3 regions of the Fictibacillus sp. WQ 8-8 genome follow, and region 2 is predicted to be linked to each of the others. Evidence: riboswitches for the same ligand, from Rfam matches in the RefSeq annotation. Region 2 holds a riboswitch; each other region holds the start of a gene.

What was found. A riboswitch is a leader RNA that binds a small molecule or an ion and turns the genes downstream of it on or off. The one in region 2 is predicted to bind S-adenosylmethionine.
Region 1: it holds a riboswitch for S-adenosylmethionine, as region 2 does, so the genes downstream of both, mtnK (S-methyl-5-thioribose kinase) here and metX (homoserine O-acetyltransferase MetX) in region 2, are expected to answer to the same signal.
Region 3: it holds a riboswitch for S-adenosylmethionine, as region 2 does, so the genes downstream of both, M1K46_RS04460 (LLM class flavin-dependent oxidoreductase) here and metX (homoserine O-acetyltransferase MetX) in region 2, are expected to answer to the same signal.

What each region holds. Positions count from the first base shown of each region.
Region 1 is NZ_JAMXKG010000003.1:390,172-394,354, reverse strand. It holds gene M1K46_RS07360 (carbon-nitrogen family hydrolase) at 1-787, shown strand, start outside; SAM riboswitch class I at 880-1,033, shown strand; gene mtnK (S-methyl-5-thioribose kinase) at 1,115-2,326, shown strand; gene mtnA (S-methyl-5-thioribose-1-phosphate isomerase) at 2,332-3,381, shown strand; gene M1K46_RS07345 (bifunctional diguanylate cyclase/phosphodiesterase) at 3,405-4,183, opposite strand, start outside.
Region 2 is NZ_JAMXKG010000007.1:100,089-104,271, forward strand. It holds gene proC (pyrroline-5-carboxylate reductase) at 1-295, opposite strand, end outside; gene M1K46_RS16645 (cysteine dioxygenase) at 496-1,068, opposite strand; gene M1K46_RS16650 (cell wall hydrolase) at 1,289-1,882, shown strand; gene M1K46_RS16655 (universal stress protein) at 1,920-2,408, opposite strand; SAM riboswitch class I at 2,573-2,681, shown strand; gene metX (homoserine O-acetyltransferase MetX) at 2,764-3,858, shown strand; gene M1K46_RS16665 (MDR family MFS transporter) at 3,888-4,183, opposite strand, start outside.
Region 3 is NZ_JAMXKG010000002.1:141,789-145,971, reverse strand. It holds gene M1K46_RS04475 (MOSC domain-containing protein) at 1-315, shown strand, start outside; gene prfA (peptide chain release factor 1) at 431-1,504, shown strand; gene prmC (peptide chain release factor N(5)-glutamine methyltransferase) at 1,515-2,375, shown strand; SAM riboswitch class I at 2,603-2,701, shown strand; gene M1K46_RS04460 (LLM class flavin-dependent oxidoreductase) at 2,863-3,912, shown strand; gene M1K46_RS04455 (ATP-grasp domain-containing protein) at 3,924-4,183, shown strand, end outside.

The sequences.
Region 1 (4,183 bases), on a different contig from region 2:
CATGAAACTTACTGTTGCAGCGATTCAAATGGATATTCAGCTTGGCAATCCCAAGGAAAATATTAAGAGGGCTTCAGAAAGAATTGAACAGGCAGCAATGAAAAAACCTGATGTGATTGTTCTTCCTGAACTGTGGACTACAGGCTATGATCTAGAAAGGCTAGATGAGATAGGAGATACAAACGGCGATGAGATCAAACGATTAATGAGCGGCCTTGCCAGCAAATACCAAGTGAACATTGTTGCAGGTTCCATCGCTAAGAAAACGGATGAAGGAATCTATAACACCATGTATGCCTTTAACCGAAAAGGTGAGCAGACCGGCGAATACAGTAAACTCCATCTGATCCGGCTAATGCAGGAAGAAAAATATATTGCTCCGGGCTCCCGCAAAGGAAATTTCATGCTGGAAAACGTTCCTGCTGCCGGTGTCATCTGCTATGATATCCGTTTCCCTGAATGGATTCGCGCCCATATTCTTGAAGGCGCCTCTATCCTGTTTGTTCCTGCCGAGTGGCCGGCGCAGCGGCTGAGCCACTGGCGGAACCTGCTAATAACAAGAGCCATTGAGAACCAATGCTACGTTGTGGCATGCAACCGGGTCGGCAGTGATAAGAACAACACGTTCGCAGGTCACACGTTGGTCATTGATCCCTGGGGAGAAATTATTGCAGAGACAGACGGAGAAGAAGAGACCATTTTGTTTGCTGAGGTCGACACTGATCTTGTTGAAGAAGTAAGAAACAGAATCCCTGTGTTTGAAGACAGACGTCCAGAATTTTATTAAAAAAGATTTGACAGACAATGGATAAGATTGTATGATTGCCATTGTAAATTATTATTGCATTCTGTTTTTTCTAACAATTTTATATTTGTTGTCTCTTATCAAGAGCAGGTGGAGGGAATTTGGCCCGATGAAACCCAGCAACCGACCGTAATACCATTGTGAAATGGGGCGTCTATTACTAGAAGCCTGGAGATCCAGTATGGCACGGTGCTAATTCCAGCAAAACTTTGTTTTGCAAGATAAGAGGCGTGGAAACTATACATCCAGGCCTCTTTTCTTACAGAAAAGAGGCCTTTTTACATACAAAATATTCCGGAGGTAGTATAGATGGCAACAACCCTCAAACAATCTTACGAACGACTGAATGAACAAACCGTGGTGGAGCTGGCACAAAAACTCGAACTGTTATCTGATTATCAAAACATTAAAGTCAATGAGATTGGTGACGGTAATCTTAACCTTGTTTTTCGGCTAATCGAAGAAGATACAGGTAAATCCATTATCGTAAAGCAGGCACTTCCCTATGCCAAAGTCGTGGGAGAAAGCTGGCCGCTTACACTGGACAGGGCAAGGATTGAAAGCAGCTCTTTAATAAAATCAGCAGAATTTGCTCCTGAGCATGTTCCAGAAGTTTTTTATACAGACCAGGATCTCGCTCTCACTGTAATGGAAGACTTATCTTCTCACGTGATTCTGCGGAAAGGTCTGATCGAAGGGGTCAAATATCCTCATCTTGCACAGCACATCGGCACATTTATTGCCAAAAGCCTGTTCTATACGAGTGATTTTTACTTGCATCCTTTCGAGAAGAAAGAGCTTGTCCAGACGTTTACAAACCCTGAACTTTGCAAGATTACCGAAGACCTTGTATTTACTGACCCGTTTTATGACATCGACACCAACGATTTTCCTTCCGAGCTGAAGGAGGCCGTTTCCGAACTATGGAGTGATACTCTCCTCAAACAGAGAGCTGCCTCTCTAAAATATAAATTTTTGACGCGTGCAGAGGCTCTGTTGCATGGTGACCTCCATACCGGAAGTATTTTCGTTACCGAAACTTCTACAAAATTAATAGATTCCGAGTTTGCTTATTATGGGCCTCAAGGCTTTGATATCGCCCACTTTTTTGCCAATATTGCATTGAATCATGCCTCACAGTCCTTTCATATCTCTGACTCTCTTAGGCGCGAAGAATATCAGAGCTATTTGCTCAGCGTGATCAAAGACACTTGGGAAACCTTCACTGCCCGTTACAGAGAACTGTGGAAAACAGAGGGTGTAGAGTCTGCAACCAAACTTCCTGGATTTGAGGAAGAGATTTTAAATAGCATTTTTACAGATATGATTGGTTTTGCCGGTTGTGAAGTGATCCGCCGCACGATTGGGCTTGCCCATGTCGAAGATCTTGATTCCATTGAAGACTTCAATGGCCAAATCGAGTTAAAAAAACGTGTGCTGAAGCTTGGAAGCGATTGGGTAAAGAACGCTGAGAGCATAAAAAATATCGATGAATTTATCACATACATCAGGAGTGTTTAATGATTATGAGTACGACAGAAACCTGGATTTCATCACTGAGATATAAAGGGGATCATCTTCTGCTGCTTGATCAGCAGCAGCTTCCCCGCCATACCGTCTACATTAATGTTACGACAATTGAACAAGTGTGGGATTGCATAAAAAAATTGCAAGTGCGAGGCGCACCTGCCATTGGAATCGCCGCAGCTTTTGGAATCGTGTTATGGGCAAAGGCCAACATATCCATGCCGTATGACGAGTTCAAGTCAAAGCTGTTGCAGCAAAAAGCTTACCTTGCCGGATCCCGGCCCACTGCGGTTAATTTGTTCTGGGCCCTCGACCGGGTCACAGGCTCTGCCGAACAAGCCCGAGATACTGAGGAAGCGGTTCAGCTGATCGAGCAAGAGGCTCTTCTCATTCAGCGGGAAGATGAAGAAACTTGCCGTAAAATCGGGGAATACGCATTGACCTTGCTGAAAAACGGGGATTGTTTGATGACGCACTGCAACGCTGGCGGAATTGCAACTTCCCGGTATGGTACAGCTCTGGCTCCCATGTATTTAGCAAAAGAAAAAGGCTGGGACCTCTCGGTGTACGCTAATGAAACAAGACCGGTATTTCAAGGGGCGCGTTTAACAGCCTGGGAGCTGCAGCAGGCAGGAATTAATGTAACATTGATTACGGATAACATGGCTGCCCATACACTTAAAACAAAAAACATCGCTGCGGTCATCGTCGGCTGTGACAGAGTCGCTGCCAACGGAGATACCGCAAATAAAATCGGGACGTTCGGACTAGCCTTGCAGGCAAAAGCACTCGGCATTCCCTTTTATGTAGCCTCTCCTCTATCAACGATCGATTTGAACACATCAACAGGAGATGATATTCCCATTGAGGAAAGACCGGCAGAAGAAGTGACCCACTTTCAGGGAGAACCCATCGCACCAGAAGGCGTGAAGGTATTCAATCCGGCTTTTGATGTCACTCCCCATGAGTACATTACCGCCATCATTACCGAGAGGGGAATTGCGTCAGGAAATTATAAAAAACAGCTTGCAAACTTTTTTAATAGCTAAAAAAAGCTCGCGGCCCTTTTGGGTCACGAGCTTTTTGTATGGTACGTATGAAACAATTCTTCGATTTCTGCCGCACAGACCGGTTTCCCGATGAAAAACCCCTGTACATGATCACAGCCATAATCCTTCAGAACAAGAAGCTGCTGTTTTGTTTCCACCCCTTCAGCAAGAGCTGTTACGGAAAGCCCTTTGCACATCGTGATGATCGCTCTGACGATGGCTGCATCTGTGGAACTGTGATCAGATTTCGTAAGGTTGCGGATGAATGATTGATCAATCTTAAGAATATCGATCGGAAAATCTTTTAAGTAGCTCAATGAACTATATCCCGTGCCAAAATCATCGATGGATATTTTAATGCCGAGCTCCTTCAGTTCTTTCATGATGTTAATGCCATATTGTACATTTTCCACCATCATGCTTTCTGTCAGCTCCAAATGAAGGAACCTTGGGTCAATTTTAGATCGCTGAAGCGCTTCTTTCACTTCATACACAAAATCCAGCTTTTGAAATTGCCTGCCTGAAACATTCACGGATATAGAGATCTCACTGTTCATCGTCTCATGCCATTTTTTCAGCTGCTGACATGCTTCATTTAATACCCATCTCCCAATGTTCCCGATCAGTCCGGTCTCTTCAGCAAGAGGGATGAAGTTCCCCGGGGAAACAATTCCAAGACGAGGATGGTTCCAGCGGACCAAAGCTTCGAGTGCGATGACCTTGCCATCATCCAAACTAATCTGGGGCTGAAAATACAGTGACAGTTCACCTTTTGGAATGGCATTCCGGAGAAAGCTCTCCA
Region 2 (4,183 bases):
CAGAGAGTACAATTTGATCTGGCATTAGTTTGGGTTTCAGCTCGATTAATGCTTTTTCTGCATCTTTCGGCTTCATGGCCAAGATGATCAGATCCGCTTCTTGGACCCTTACTTCACTGTAAGGTAAGGCAATCACCTTATATTTTTTCATCAGTTCAATTCGTCGTTCTTCATTTTGTTTATTCGACATCATAATATTGCTGGGCGGTAATTTATCTTGATTGACCATTCCGGCAGCTATTGCCTCGGCCATGGAACCTGCCCCGATAAAAAGCACCTTTTTAGTTTCTAACATGCAACCTCTCCTTATTGCTGTGCTAAGTTCACTTAAGGTCCTATCTTAACATGTAAAGAAAAGGTTTCAACCCTTTACCGGGACATCGTCCGTTATAGCCAATAATCTCTAAAGAAAGAGAGAATTAAGGAGGCTAAACTGCAAATAGTGTAAGAAATTATGGGAAAACCTTTTAAATCCCTGGATATGAAGAAATACATTCATCGCTTGGCAGGCTGTGGCGGGAGCAATATGGTTTGCAGCAGCTGTCTTTGTTCATCAGGCCACCATGCTCCACAATCTTCTGAGACGATGCAAGCTGCACATTTTTCAAGGTCAAACACTTTCATACCGGAAATTGGGGGAGAGTAGACGTGTAAAGTAATCAGCGGATCCTTTTCATGAGTACCCATCTTATGAATCATTCCTCTTCCAACGTTAAGGAGCGATCCTTTATTTTCAACCTGTTCTTTCACTGGCACAGGCAGTTCGCCGGGCCGGAGCTTATAGAGTGTGTGGTTTGAAGAACCAGATAAAATCTGGACCCACCCATATGACTGCCCATGGTCATGTGGAGAGCAATCCAGGGCAGAAGCCCAATGCATAACGAGAATTTCTACGTGATCACTCTTATAAATTAATTTCCTGCCATAGGGTTTGTTCTCTGGATCCCTGATAAAAGGGCCGGCGTCCTTTACACTAGCTTGCAGTTTATGGATAGCATCAAGCAATTCCTGTGAGGTAGGTTGAACGAGCGGAGTGAAGAGTTTTTCAATCTTTGTAAGGAATAGCAAGTTATCATCCTCCTGCCGAATTAAATGGGGTTATCTATAGTATATTGGAGCCACTTATCCAGCATGTGCTCTGAAGGAAAATCGGTCAATGGTCACAAAAAATATCATATATCCGAAACATTACTCCTAGGGGCTGCGTTAGTTCGCAACAACAAACGGGTGGCCAGGAATCGTCCTTTTACTTTTGACGAAAACACAACGATCCAGGAGGTATAAATTTATGTATAAAAAGATTGGTTTAATTACAGGAATAACAGCCATTGGGCTCTCTATAGCAGGAGGAACAAATGCAAGCGCACATACGGTAAAGGAAGGGGATACACTTTGGAAGCTTGGTCAGTCTTATAACGTACCTTATGAAAGTATCAAAAAAGACAACAATTTAGACGGAAATATGATAAGACCTGGCCAGCAATTAAACATACCGGCAGTTAAAGGGGTAAGTGAAGATCAAGTGAAAGCTTCTTCAGAAGATAAAAGACTTCTCGCTTCTCTTGTTGAAGCTGAAGCAATGGGTGAAAGTTTTGAAGGTAAAACTGCAGTTGCTGCTGTTGTCTTGAACCGAGTAAAGGCTGATAGCTTTCCGGATACGATCAAAGGGGTTATCTACGACAAAGGTCAGTTTCAGCCTGTCATGGAAAACAACCTGAAAAAGCCTTCACCTTCATCAGAAAAAGCTGTTGATAAAGCATTATCCGGTTATGACAATACGAATGGATCGCTGTTTTTCTATAATAAAACGACAGCGGTAAGCCGTTGGCTCGATACAAAGCCTGTCAAAATAGTAATCGGCAACCATACATTCAGCAAGTAAATTAAAGCCTCAGGCCATTGAAAGGTCCGAGGTTTTATTATCGTTCACTTGAGCTCTTTATGCTAAGACCCGATGATTCAATTTTTTGGCTGTTCCGGGCGATGAGAACATCACAAGTGGCATGCCTGGTGATATATTGTGAAACACTGCCGATAAAAATGCGTTCCATAGCGTTTAACCCGGTTGCACCGCAGACAATTAAATCTGCTTCATGCATGGAAGCGAAAGAAAGGATTTCTGTTTTTGGAGTTCCGTAATTAGATAAGGTTTTAACATTTTTTAATCCATGTTTCCTTGCCATCTCATCATAATTTTCAAGAAGGGATTCACTAAAACTCTTGTCACGGTTCATCTCGAAGTTAACTGCACCTGCGTCTAATGGAGCAGTAGGGATTTTTTCCTCAGAAATATGAACAATTAGCAATTGCGCATGATATTCTTTCGTAATTTCTATAGCTCTGTAAAAGGCAACCTCCGAAGATTCCGATCCATCCACACCAACAAGGATTCTTTCGTAATAAGGCATAAAAATCACCCCTTTTTTGTAAACTTATATAAATTCATTCCCTATATATAAGAGAGGCAAACATAATCGTAACATTTGTACCCAACCTCCAAATTCCATTTGACAAACCTATAGGAGTAAGGTATTTTTGAACGTATTAAAGTATTTGAAAAATTCATAATTGACTCTTATCAAGAGTGGTGGAGGGACTGGCCCGATGATACCCGGCAACCTGCAGATTATTTCTGAACAGGTGCCAAATCCTGCAAGGCAGAAGGCTTTGAGAGATAAGAGAAGGTCAAGCCCAAGCGGATAATTGCACCTCTCTGAATCTTTTAGAGAGGTGTTTTTTGTTGAATAAATGGGGGGATATCTGTTGGCAAATACACAATTATCTGCTGTAAATGATACGGCAGCAATAGGAGAACTTACGTTAGAGTCTGGAAAAGAGCTGAAAGATGTCCATATCGCTTACCAGCGAATCGGCGCAGCAAATGCACCTGCCATTTTCGTATGCCATGCGCTTACAGGTAATCATTATACGTTAAACAGTGAGATGGGAGAAGGCTGGTGGGCAGGTCTATTGGGAAATGGGCAGTATATTGATTTGGAGAAATACCAGGTGATTACTTCAAATGTATTGGGAGGGTGTGACGGATCAACAGGACCACTCTCGGTCAATCCCGTTACTGGAAGTCCTTACGGAGCTGAATTTCCATTGATAACAATCAGAGACATGGTGCAGGCCCAAAAGAAACTTTTGGAAGTACTCGGCTTGGGACGTCTAGAGGCAGTGATCGGCGGATCGTTAGGCGGCATGCAGGTATTAGAGTGGGGACTGATGTATCCTGATTTTATGGAGCGTCTGATCCCGATTGCCGTAACCCCTTTTCTAAGTGATTATGCGATAGGTTTCAATGCAGCGGGAAGAACGGCCATCCTCAGTGATCCCTTATGGAATAACGGACAGTACGGTAAAGAAAATACACCAAGGAAAGGGCTTGGCATTGCTCGGATGATCGGTATGCTCACTTATCGTTCGGGAGCATTGTTCAATCATCGATTTCAGCGAAAACAAACAGAGAATTGGGAAACCATTCATGAGGATGCAGCCTTTTCAGTTGAATCCTATCTTCAATACCAAGCGGATAAATTAGCGGACCGTTTTGATGCCAACAGTTACTTAACACTATTGAAAGCGATGGATACTCACGATATCGGCAGAGAAAGGGGAGGAGTAGTGGCTGCTTCCCAGAGCTATAAGGCTCAAATGCTTTGTGTTGGTTTCACCGGTGATTTGCTCTATCCTTCTGATTTAATGGAACAGTTTGTAAAAGATGTTCAAGCTGAAAATAAAAGAGCAAAATATCTTGAGGTATCCACCATGTTTGGCCATGATGGATTTCTGACAGAATTTGATAAGTGGGGGAACTTGCTCAAAGAATTTATGAGAGAAACAATAAAGACATGAGGATATCATCCTCATGTCTTTATTTATCACTATTCAACAGCTGGTTTTTCAATAACCGCCGTCTGATTAGAAGGCGTATGCTGTTCAGGGCGCTCCCGGCTAATTCTTCCGCCGCCGACGGATAAAGCGACCAAAATACCCGCTCCAATAAAAATCAAGCCTGTTAAAAATACAGTGGTAAAAGAATCACTCCATGCGGTCTGTATAGAATGAATAACGGTATCTTTAATTGTATCAGGCAATTTAAGAAGATCTGGATGGATTAAAATGCTGAACAATGCATCTGTTTTGTCTGCTAACTTTTGAAAGATCCCTTGAAGCATTG
Region 3 (4,183 bases), on a different contig from region 2:
CAGCCGCGCCAGCCTTGTTTTAAGGTGGCTGCCAAACTCAAACAGCCGTTGATGGTCAAATATATTCAGGATACCAGTTTCTCCGGCTATTACTTGCGGGTACTGGAAGAAGGCACTGTCAGCCCGGGAGACAAGCTTGTTATTGAAGAAAAACATCGAGCCGGGATCTCTGTCGAATTTGTTAACAGAATGACATACATAGACAAGGAAAACAGAGAAGGGCTTACCATGCTTGCCGGTCTGAATGAACTGGCAGAAGGCTGGCGCTCAGCTATGAAAAAGAAATTTGACTCTCTCCTCGGGCAGTACCTGTAGCTCCGGGGATTTCTTTTTGCCTTCAAACCGTCAAAACACAGTCTGAAGGCTTTTGACGGGTGACTTCCCCTGTATTATAATTAGAATGTTATGCCATTAAAATGAGGTGAAAAGCGTGTTAGAACGTTTAGAAACGATAGAAGCCCGATACAATAAATTAAATGATCTATTAAGTGACCCAGAAGTCATTAGCGATACGAATAAATTAAGGGAATACTCCAAAGAACAGTCTTCTCTTCAAGATACAGTAGCGGTTTACCGCGAGTATAAAGAAGCAAAAGAAGGGCTCGACGAAGCAAAAGCAATGCTCGAAGAAAAGCTTGATGCCGAGATGACCGCCATGGTGAAAGAGGAAGTTTCCGAGCTTGAAGATAAGATTGAAGAGTACATTCAGCAGCTGAAAATCTTGCTTCTTCCAAAAGACCCGAACGATGATAAGAACGTAATCGTCGAGGTGCGCGGAGCAGCAGGCGGTGACGAAGCCGCCCTATTTGCAGGCGACCTTTACAAAATGTACAGCCGCTATGCCGAGGTGCAAGGCTGGAAAACAGAAGTAATCGAAGCAAGCTACACCGAGCTTGGCGGCTACAAAGAGATCATCTTCTTGATCAACGGCAACGGGGCATACTCCAAGCTGAAGTATGAAAACGGAGCACACCGCGTACAGCGTGTTCCTGCTACAGAGTCCGGCGGCCGTATCCATACGTCTACAGCGACAGTAGCGATCCTTCCTGAAGCAGAAGAAGTGGAAGTTGAAATTCATGATAAGGACGTCCGTGTAGACACGTTTACGTCAAGCGGACCGGGCGGACAATCGGTTAACACGACTCAATCCGCTGTTCGTCTGACGCATATTCCAACTGGAACCGTTGTTTCCTGTCAGGATGAAAAATCACAGATCAAAAACAAGGAAAAAGCGATGAAGGTTCTTCGCGCGCGTGTTTATGATAAAATTCAGCAGGAAAAACAAAAAGAATACGATGAAAACCGTAAATCTGCAGTGGGTACCGGCGACCGTTCAGAACGGATCCGTACGTACAACTTCCCGCAAAACCGTGTAACGGACCATCGCATCGGCCTGACTCTTCAAAAACTGGATCAAATTTTGCTCGGCAAGCTGGACGAATTCATTGAAGCATTAATTACAGAAGACCAGACAAGCAAAATGAAGGCCCAGACGGAAGCATAAGATGAAAGCGATGAAACGGCATGAAGCCCTGAACTGGGCTTCATCTTTTTTAACGAAAAAGGGACGGGAACCTCAAACCGGGGAGCTTCTGCTTCGTCATGTACTTGGCAATCTGAGCCGGACGGAGCTGCTTCTTGGTTTGGATGAAGAGCTTCTTCCAAAGCAGCAAGAAGCATTTGAAGCAGCTGTACAAAAGCATGGCGATGGAGTGCCTGTCCAATACATTATTGGTTTTGAAGAGTTTTACGGAAGACGCTTTTCGGTGAATAAAGAGGTGCTCATTCCTCGGCCGGAAACAGAAGAGCTCGTATATGAAGTGCTTCAGCGCTCCATGATGAGGTTCCCTGGCATAGAAAAGATCCAGACAGTCGATGTCGGGACGGGGAGCGGTGCCATTGCCATTACGCTGGCACTGGAAAATTCTCGTTTTTCGGTAACCACGATCGATATTGCTGAGGAATCCCTGGAAGTCGCAAAGAAAAATGCTGAAGAACTTGAGGCATCTGTTCGTTTTATTCATGGAGACCTCCTTCAGCCTCTGATCGAGGGCGGAGAAAAAGCAGATATCGTTGTGTCGAATCCTCCTTACATTCCTGACCGTGAAATAATGGAGCTTGAGACGATCGTTAAGGATCAAGAGCCTTTCCGTGCACTTAGCGGCGGTGAGGACGGCTACGTATTTTACAGAAGGTTTATGGAAGAGCTGCCCCTCGTTCTGAACGCACAAAGCATTGTTGCCTTTGAAGTCGGCCATGATCAGGGCCAGACGGTGGCTGAAATGCTCAGGGTCACGTTCCCTGGGTCGGTTGTTTCGGTAGTAAAGGATATCAGCCAAAAAGAACGGATGGTTATCGCGGAGATTGGCTTTTAAGAAGAGTGGAAGGGGCTCTCAGCTGTGCTGGGGGCTTCTTTTTTGTGGCCGGAATGGCACTGAATTGAGCCGAACGGAGAATAATTGAGCGAAACAAGCAATAACTGGTCCGAACTGAATTTTCAGACTTATTCGCCAGTCAAACGCAACTCAATATCATCTATTCTCACATCCTAAAAATTGACGAAATACCTACTTCTATTGTAGGATTACTATTAATTAAATAAATCTTATCCAGAGCGGTGGAGGGACTGGCCCTATGAAACCCGGCAACCTATTTTTAGAAGGTGCTAAATCCAGCAGGAGTAGATCCTGGAAGATAAGATGGAGCGGTCAAAAACTTCCCCTTATCTAAAGGGGAAGTTTTTTTAGATAGTCGGAGGGTCAGGCCGTTGTCCTGACCACTCCTCCGCACTGAAGGGATGGACTTTCAGGGTCTCTTTTAGTGGCAGAATGTTTTTAAAAGGCAGAGGGGAGAAAAAGGTAGATGAGATTTGGATTTTGGTTGCCGATCTTTGGCGGATGGCTGAGAAATGTGGAAGATGAGAACATGCCGCCGACGTTTGATTATGCGAAGAAGGTTATTCAGTCCGCGGAAAAATGGGGGTTTGACACGACGCTGATCGCGGAACTGTATTTGAATGATATAAAAGGGCCGGAGCAGGACTCTCTTGAGGCTTGGACAACGGCAGCGGGTCTCGCGGCCGTAACGGAGAAAATAGAAATTATGACAGCGGTAAGGCCGGGATTCCATAATCCTGCTGTAACGGCGAAAATGACGGCAAACATCGACCAAATGAGCGGCGGGAGGTTTACACTTAATGTCGTCTCTGCCTGGTGGGAAGAGGAAGCGAAGCAGTATGGCGGCATTTTTACTGCCCACGACGAAAGATATGAGCGTACGCAAGAGTTTCTTGATGTTCTAAAGGGGCTGTGGACAGAAGAAACCTTCAATTATTCCGGCAAGTTTTATCAGTTTAGCGATACGAAACTTTTCCCTAAACCTGTTCAGCGGCCAAATCCCATTTTGTATGCTGGCGGAGAAAGTGAAAGGGGTAAACAGGTTATCTCTTCCTCCTGTGACGCTTACGTCATGCATGGCGGCACTGTCGAAGAGATCGCCGTTAAGATCAATGACATGAAGAACCGCCGCGGGCAAACAGGGAAAGAACCTTTATCTTCGTTCGGCATGGCGGCCTATGTGATCTGCCGGGATACTGAAGAAGAAGCCCAAGCGGAACTGCAGAGGATTACAGATGTAAAAGAGTCCAGCGCATATGCTGGGTTTAAAGATTTTACGAGCAAGTCGCAGCTTGAACAGCAGATTCAGCTGTACGACTACTCTGTTTCCAACCGGGGGCTGAGGCCGAATCTGATCGGCACACCTGAACAGATTGCGGAGCGGATTGCAGCATATGAAGAAGCCGGCCTCGGACTCCTTTTACTGCAATTCTCCCCTCAGTTAGAAGAGATGGAACGTTTCTCAAAACAGGTGATGCCTTTGGTAGAGAGCTATCGGAAAGAACATGCGAAATAAGGAGGATGACCATGAAAAAAGTATATATCATACATGAGAACGATGAATGGACAGATCATCTCACAAAGAGACTGGATGAGCTGCAAGTGCCTTATGAGCCATGGCATCTCGATCAGGGAACGGTTAATCTGGCAGAAGCCCCGCCCGAGGGCATTTTTTACAGCCGCATGAGTGCTTCCTCACATACAAGAGGACACCGTTATGCACCGGAACTTGCTGCCGGTGTCATTGCCTGGCTGGAAGCACATGGCCGAAAAGTGCTGAATGGCAG